Regions from separate parts of the Rhizobium sp. NPDC092011 genome, predicted to be linked through region 2. Evidence: riboswitches for the same ligand, from Rfam matches in the RefSeq annotation. Region 2 holds a riboswitch; the other holds the start of a gene.
The links. Region 2 has a riboswitch for S-adenosylmethionine ahead of metA (homoserine O-succinyltransferase). Riboswitches for the same ligand answer to the same signal wherever they lie in the genome.
Positions count from the first base shown of each region.

Region 1: linked by a shared signal. The riboswitch ahead of ACIQJ2_RS23785 (O-succinylhomoserine sulfhydrylase) and the one ahead of metA (homoserine O-succinyltransferase) in region 2 are both predicted to bind S-adenosylmethionine.

Region 1 is NZ_JBIVSO010000006.1:199,805-203,885, reverse strand. Features, by position in the region: gene ACIQJ2_RS23805 (LysR family transcriptional regulator) at 1-12, shown strand, start outside; gene ACIQJ2_RS23800 (VOC family protein) at 22-399, opposite strand; tRNA gene ACIQJ2_RS23795 (tRNA-Gly) at 554-627, opposite strand; gene ACIQJ2_RS23790 (2'-deoxycytidine 5'-triphosphate deaminase) at 686-1,780, opposite strand; SAM riboswitch at 1,853-1,931, shown strand; gene ACIQJ2_RS23785 (O-succinylhomoserine sulfhydrylase) at 1,974-3,161, shown strand; gene ACIQJ2_RS23780 (DNA helicase) at 3,240-3,953, opposite strand.
Region 2 is NZ_JBIVSO010000004.1:375,302-379,382, forward strand. Features, by position in the region: gene ACIQJ2_RS20070 (ABC transporter ATP-binding protein/permease) at 1-610, opposite strand, end outside; gene ACIQJ2_RS20075 (AAA family ATPase) at 776-1,618, shown strand; SAM riboswitch at 1,833-1,910, shown strand; gene metA (homoserine O-succinyltransferase) at 1,958-2,884, shown strand; gene ACIQJ2_RS20085 (VWA domain-containing protein) at 2,888-4,081, shown strand.

The DNA of each region.
Region 1 (4,081 bases), on a different contig from region 2:
TTCTCGACCTGACGCCTGCAATCAGGCGCCGGGCCTATTCACCATCGCCTCGATGTTGTAGCCATCGGGATCGAGGACGAAGCAGGCGTAGTAGTGTTCCGTATATTCCGGCCGTGGCCCGGGAGGACCATTGTCTCCTGCGCCGGCTTCCAGCGCGGAGCGATAGAAGGCATCGACTTCGGCCCTGCTCTCGACACGGAAGGCGACATGCAGATGCGTCAAGGGCGGCTTGCTGCCGGTATGCTGGATCTCGAACAGGCTGCCCTCGCCGACATCAAACGCCCAGAACACGCCATCCTTTCCGAAAGACAGGCGGTATCCCAAGGGCTCGAAGGCTCGCTCATAGAAGGATTTGCTCTTTTCGAGATCGCTGACTTCGATGGTTATGTGGTCGATCAAGGCTGGTTTCTCTCCAAAAAATTGATGGCGAGAACAGGCTAGTCAAAGCGGAAGATTCACGCAATGGCCACAGAGAGTCGCAACAACTACCAATGATTGCATTCGCAACAAGGGATCAAAACGGCTTGGGCAATGCAGAATTTTCGAGGAGAGTTGGAGCGGGTGAAGGGAATCGAACCCTCGTATTCAGCTTGGGAAGCTGCTGCTCTACCATTGAGCTACACCCGCCTGACATCCTGAGATGTCCAACAGTTGCCGGCCTCTGTCAAGGCCGGTCAGTGGATGTTCAAAGCCGGAAGTGCTTCGAAAGCTTCAGGCCCTGCGCCTGATAGTTCGAGCCAAGGCCGGAGCCGTAGAGGCTGCTTGGCTGTTCCAGCATGTGTTCATAGATCAGGCGCCCGACAATCTGGCCATCCTCGAGGATGAAGGGCACTTCGTGACTGCGCACTTCGAGTACCGCGCGACTGCCGCGACCGCCGGCCGGCGCATGGCCGAAGCCTGGATCGAAGAAGCCGGCATAGTGGACGCGGAACTCGCCAACCAGCGGATCAAACGGCGTCATTTCGGCGGCATAATGCGGCGGTACGTGCACCGCTTCTCGCGAAACGAGGATGTAGAATTCGTCGGGATCAAGGATGATTTCGGTGCGGCCGCGGCTGTAAAGCGGCTCCCAGAAATCGAAGATATGGTGCTGGGCCTTCTTGTCGACATCGACGACAGCCGTGTGGTGCTTGCCGCGATAACCGATCAGTCCTTCCTTGTCGCCGGCAAGATCGATCGACAGCGCGATGCCGCCACCGGTGATATTGGGCTTCTTGCTGGCGACCAACGTTTCGGCTTCGTGCAGTGACAGCAGTTCCGGCTCGGTCAGCAAGGCCTGGCCGACGCGGAAGCGGATCTGCGAAAGGCGCGAGCCGCGGCGCACGACGATCGGGAAGGTGCGCGGGCTGATTTCCAGATAGAGCGGACCGGAGTAGCCGGCCGGGATCTTATCGAACTCCTGCGCCCGGTCGGTGATGACGCGGGTGAAGATATCGAGGCGGCCCGTCGAGCTCTTCGGATTGGCCGAGGCCGACATGTCTTCAGGCAGGTCCAGCCGCTCCATCAGCGGCACGATGTAGACACAGCCGGTTTCCAGCACCGCGCCTTCCGAGAGATCGACCACATGCAGCTTCAGCCGGTCGAGCTTGTCGGCGACGAGATGCGAAGGCCCTGGCATGAAGCTGGCGCGAACGCGAAAGGCATGCGAACCCAGCCGCAAGTCGAGGCTTGCCGGCTGGATCTGATCGACGTCCAGTTCTCTCTCGCTCGTCAGCCGCCCTGTTTCAAACAGCGCTGCGATAGCGCGATCGGCCAAAATTCCAGTATTGCGAGCCATCATGCTTCTCTCATAATTTGTCGCAGACAAAACCAAACTCAGGGAATTGACGCAAGCGGTCAACGGCAGTATTGCAACTTATCCCGTGGTGATTTGGCCGGTCGGCTTGCAGCCACGTTAAACAAATGGCTAAAAAGACCGGGGTTGAACCGGTCTGCTTTCGCGACCGGTTTTTTTGTTTGAAAGTGGTGATGGCATGAGCAAGACTTGGCGCCCCGCAACCCAACTCGTACACAACGGAACGCTTCGTTCGCAATTCGGCGAGACCTCTGAAGCGATCTATCTGACCCAGGGCTTCGTCTACGATACCTCTGAAGCGGCGGAAGCCCGCTTCAAGGGCGAGACCGAAGGTTTCATCTATGCCCGTTACGGCAGCCCGACCAACGACATGTTCGAAAAGCGCATGTGCGCGCTGGAAGGCGCTGAAGATGCTCGCGCCACCGCGTCCGGCATGGCCGCCGTCTCCGCCGCCATCCTCTGCCAGCTGCAGGCTGGCGACCACATCGTCGCTGCCCGGGCGCTCTTCGGCTCCTGCCGTTGGGTCGTGGAAACGCTCGCTCCGAAATACGGCATCGAATGCACCCTCGTCGACGGACGCTTCACCAAGAACTGGGAAAAGGCCATCCGCCCGAACACCAAGCTGTTCTTCCTGGAAAGCCCGACGAACCCGACGCTGGAAGTGGTCGATATCGCAGCCGTCGCCAAGCTCGCCAACCAGATCGGCGCAAAGGTCGTGGTCGACAACGTTTTCGCGACGCCTCTCTTCCAGAAGCCGCTCGAGCTCGGCGCTCATATCGTCGTCTATTCCGCCACCAAGCATATCGACGGTCAGGGCCGCTCGCTCGGCGGTATCATCCTCTCCGACAAGCAGTGGATCGACGAGCACCTGCAGGACTATTTCCGCCATACCGGCCCGGCCATGTCGCCCTTTACCGCTTGGACGCTGCTGAAGGGCATCGAGACGCTGCCGCTGCGCGTAGCGCAACAAACGACGAATGCCGCCAAGGTGGCCGATTTCCTCGCCGAGCAGACCAACAAGGTCGCCCGCGTGATCTATCCGGGCCGCAAGGACCATCCGCAGGCCGATATCATCGCCAAGCAGATGAGCGGCGGCTCGACCCTGATCGCCTTTGAACTCAAAGGCGGCAAGGAAGCGGCCTTCAAGCTGCAGAACGCCCTGGAGATCGTCAAAATCTCCAACAATCTCGGCGACAGCAAGAGCCTGATCACCCATCCGGCTACGACGACGCACAAGAACCTCACCGACGAGGCACGCGCAGAGCTCGGCATTTCGCCGGGCACCGTGCGCTTCTCCGCCGGCATCGAGGACAGCGAGGATCTGGTCGAGGATTTCGCCCGCGCGCTCGCGCAGGTTTCCGCCTGATTTCAATCGGGCCGCCCGAATTCTCTCCGGGCGGCCCGATCCAGCTTGTGAGGCAATGCCTCAGGATACGGCTCTCCGTCAGCTTGCAGCCCGGAACTGGACCTCGCCGTCGTGCAGGAAGAACATCTTGTCGAACAACCTGAGATCCAAGGGGTTCGGCAAGCGGACATCCTCCAGATCGGGGACAGGCTTCCGTTCAGGATCGTATGAGCGATCGATCTGCGAGATGAAGACAATGATCACGCTTCTTTCCCGCGCAAATGCCTTCAACGCCTGTACCTGGGTCATCACGTCGGGATTTTCCCGCTTCTGATCCAAAAGCTGGAGATAATCGACCACTGCCAGCGTGCCACGCGGCGCCGCGGCCAGCCTTGTGACGATATAGTCGGCGCTGATGGCATCCGAACTGTCGAATTCGAACAATTCAGCAAATTCCGCGTGATCGGCGTCGATCATCCGGAAGCGATTGAGAACGGCCTGCTCCGTGTCTTCCAGGGTGAAGAACGCGCCGCGATTGCCTGATTTCATGGCTTCAACGGCAAGCCTCAAACTCATCAAGGTCTTGCCGTGACCGGGCCTGGCGCCGACCAGAACCAGATCGCCCGGATTCAGTCGCGAATACAACTCGCTGACAGGGACGCCGGTGCTTGTTCTGGCTGAAAGCAAACTCCAGCCTTCAAATCCTTCGGCCGCGGCGATGCGATCCAGCGCCGCATGCAAGGGTATGTTCTGCTGGCGGGACAGAAGCCTCGCCTTACGCTTCAAGTGATATACAGGGGCAGAAAGCCTCATCTAAACCTCCTATTGCGAGCAATCATCGCAACCCCTCCTTATGCCAGCGCTCAAACAGTCGGTTTGGAGATCGAAAACCCCGCATGAAGAATGCTTTCCCGAGTGGAGGGGGGAGGCGCGGGCCGTGC
Region 2 (4,081 bases):
TGTAGCCCGGGATGGAGAAGTTCGCTCCCTTGAAATGGAAGACCATGCCGCTCGACAGCTCCCAGAGCACGCCGATGAAGCTCAAGAGCAGGATCGTCGCCTGGACGAGACCGATGGCAAGGCCGGTGGTGCTTTCGGCGAGGTTGCGGGCATCCTCGTGCAAACGCTGGTCGGGATTGACGCCGATCAGGCCGGAGGACGCGAGGCGAAGCGCCCGCTTGGCCTGCAGCCACTGGTTCACCAGATCTCTCGCCAGCCCCTCGCGCATGTAGAGCGCCGTCATCTGGTTCAGCCACGCCTGGATGACGTTGAGCACCAGCAGCGAGCCGGCGATGATGCCGAAAACGCCGAGTTGATGGAAGAAGGCTGAGATATCGCGCCGTGCCAGTGAATCGTAAAAAGGCGCATTCCAGCTGTTCAGCAGCACCTGGACGTAGGCGGTGAGCAGGATGATCACCAGGAGCGCTGCCGTCAGCGAAATAATCTTGATGCGAACCGGCGAATTCCAGAAGGCCGAGAACATCATTTTCAGCCGAAAGAAAAGGCTGAAATCGTATCCGACCTGCTCGTTCCCCTGGATATTCGGCTTGGCTTGCGCTTCAACTGCCATCAGCACTTCCCTGCGACGCACGTCCCGTCAATTAATCATGACCCGCCCTCATGTCCATCCTTGCAACAGATCGGTGCGATCACGTTCCTATATACACGGTTTCGCGTCTTGAACCGAATTAGGTCAGCAATTAGCTTGCACTCGAAAGATTGAGAAAGCCTTCCGATGCAATTTCAAGGAACTGCCGACTATATCGCCGACAAGGACCTGATGGTCGCCGTCAACGCCGCTATCCGGCTGGAACGCCCCCTGCTGGTAAAGGGTGAACCGGGCACGGGCAAGACCGAACTGGCCCGCCAGGTGGCGGCGGCGCTCGGGCTCGAGATCATCGAGTGGAACGTCAAATCGACCACCAAGGCGCAGCAGGGCCTCTACGAGTACGACGCCGTATCGCGTCTGCGCGACAGCCAGCTTGGCGATATCAGAGTTCACGACGTCGGCAATTATATCAGGCGGGGCAAGCTCTGGCAGGCCTTCACCTCATCCCAGAAATGCGTGCTGCTGATCGACGAGATCGACAAGGCTGATATCGAGTTCCCAAACGACCTGCTGCAGGAACTCGACCGCATGGAATTCCATGTCTACGAGACCGGCGAAACCATCCGTGCCGCCATCCGCCCGATCGTCATCATCACATCGAACAACGAGAAGGAACTGCCGGACGCCTTCCTGCGCCGCTGTTTCTTCCACTATATCCGCTTCCCCGACATGGAGACGCTGGCCCGCATCGTCGAGGTGCATTACCCCGGCATCAAGCAGGCCCTGGTACACGCCGCCCTGACGCAATTTTTCGAAATCCGCGACGTACAGGGCCTGAAGAAGAAGCCCTCGACCTCAGAGGCCCTTGATTGGATCCGCCTGCTCGTGGCTGACGACGTCGACCCCGCCACGCTGCGCGCCGATGCGAAGAACGCGCTGCCGAAGCTGCATGGCGCATTGCTGAAAAACGAACAGGACGTGCATCTCTTCGAACGGCTGGCGTTCATGGCGCGGGGACAGGGAAAGTGAAGGAAGCCAACCACCCGTCCTCGTGGTTCGAGACGGCCCTGCGGACCTCCTCACCATGAGGTCTGATCTTTCGCGCAATGTCGGAAACTCTCTCCGCCTCACCCTGAGGTGCCTTGGCGTTGAAGCGCGAGCGCAAACGCCGAGGCCTCGAAGGGCGAGGCGGCCTCTCGGCTATCCGTTAGCCCATTGACCCGCCGCGACAGCGGGTTTATGGATTTTGCTCTGTGGTGATTTGGCCGGCCGGCTTGCAGCCACGTTAAATAAGTCGCTAAAGGGCCGCGTGCGGACCGGTAGCGATTCATCGCGGCCGGTTTTTTTGTATTTGGTTGAGTGGAAACAATGCCCATCAAGATTCCCGATACGCTGCCCGCATTCGAAACCCTCCAGAGCGAGGGCGTGCGGGTGATGACCGAAACGGTGGCGTTCCGTCAGGACATCCGCCCGCTTCAGATCGGGCTCCTCAACCTCATGCCGAACAAGATCAAGACCGAGATCCAGATGGCGCGCCTGGTCGGCGCATCGCCGCTGCAGGTCGAGTTCTCCCTGGTGCGCATCGGTGCTCACAAGGCGAAGAACACCTCCGAGGAGCACCTGCTCTCCTTCTATGAAACCTGGGAAGAGGTGAAGCACCGCAAGTTCGACGGCTTCATCATAACCGGCGCACCGATCGAGCTGCTCGAATACGAAGAGGTTACCTACTGGGACGAGATGCGGCAGATCTTCGACTGGACGACGACCAATGTCCATTCGACGATGAACGTCTGCTGGGGAGCCATGGCCGCCGCCTATCATTTCCATGGCGTGCCGAAGCATACGCTGAAGGAAAAGGCCTTCGGCGTCTATCGCCACCAGAATCTCGCGCCATCCTCCGTCTACCTCAACGGCTTCTCCGACGACTTCGCCATTCCCGTCTCTCGCTGGACGGAAGTGCGCCGCGATGACATCGAGAAGGTGCCGAGCCTGCAGATTCTGATGGAATCGAGCGAAATGGGCGTCTGCCTCGTGCACGAGCAGGCCTGCAACCGGCTCTACATGTTCAATCACGTCGAGTATGATTCCACCTCGCTGGCGGATGAGTATTTCCGCGATGTGAATGCGGGCGTGCCGATCAAGATGCCGCACAACTATTTCCCACATAATGACCCGGAAATTCCGCCGCAGAACCGGTGGCGCAGCCACGCCCATCTATTCTTCGGCAACTGGATCAACGAGATCTACCAGACCACGCCGTATGATCTGGAGGAGATCGGCCTGGAAAGGACCTGAGGCTTGTTCATTCCCTTCTTCCTGAAGTTGAGGCAAGCGAAGGTTCCGGTCACACTCCGGGAATTCCTGTCGCTGCTTGAGGGAATGGAAGAGGGGATCGCCGACTATGACGTCGAGGCCTTCTACTATCTGGCGCGCACGACGCTCATCAAGGACGAGCGCTTTATCGACCGCTTCGACCAGGTCTTCGCCGATTATTTCCGCGGCGTGGAAGCGATCGGCGGCAATGCCGAGGGGGAGGTGGTCGAAGCGTCAGCCATTCCTGAGGAATGGCTGCGCAAGCTCGCGGAACGGCATCTGACCGAAGAGGAAAAAAGAGAGATCGAGGCGCTTGGCGGCTTCGACAAGCTGATGGAGACGCTGCGCGAGCGGCTGGCCGAGCAAAAGGGCCGGCATCAAGGCGGCTCGAAATGGATCGGCACGGCTGGAACCTCGCCCTTCGGCGCCTATGGCTACAATCCGGAAGGTGTGCGCATCGGCCAGGAAACCTCACGCCATCGCCGCGCGGTCAAGGTGTGGGATCGCCGCGACTTCAAGAATCTCGACGACGGCGTCGAGCTTGGCACCCGCAATATCAAGGTGGCACTGAAACGACTTCGCCGATGGGTGCGCGAGGGCGCCGCCGAGGAGCTCGATCTTTCCGGCACCATCCGCTCCACCGCCGAGCATGGCTATCTCGACGTCCAGACGCGGCCGGAACGGCGCAATGCCGTCAAGCTATTGATGTTTTTCGATGTCGGCGGCTCGATGGACGATCATATCCGCGTGGTCGAGGAGCTGTTTTCCGCCGCGCGATCAGAGTTTCGCCACATGGAATATTTCTATTTCCACAACTGCCTCTACGAAGGCGTGTGGAAGGACAATCGCCGCCGCCGCGTCGACATCACGGCGACAACCGATCTCATCCGCACCTTCGGCCCCGACTACCGCGTCGTCTTCGTCGGCGATGCCTCGATGAGCCCCTACGAAATCAACCATCCTGGCGGTTCTGTCGAGCATTGGAACAAGGAAGCGGGCGAAGCCTGGCTTGGCCGAGTAACCGGCCATTTCCGCAAATGCATCTGGCTCAACCCCGTACCCGAAAACGACTGGGGCTACACGACCTCCATCTCCATCATCCGCCGCCTGATGAGCGACCGCATGTATCCGCTGACGCTCGGCGGGCTGGAAAAGGCGACGAAGGAATTGTCGCGCTGA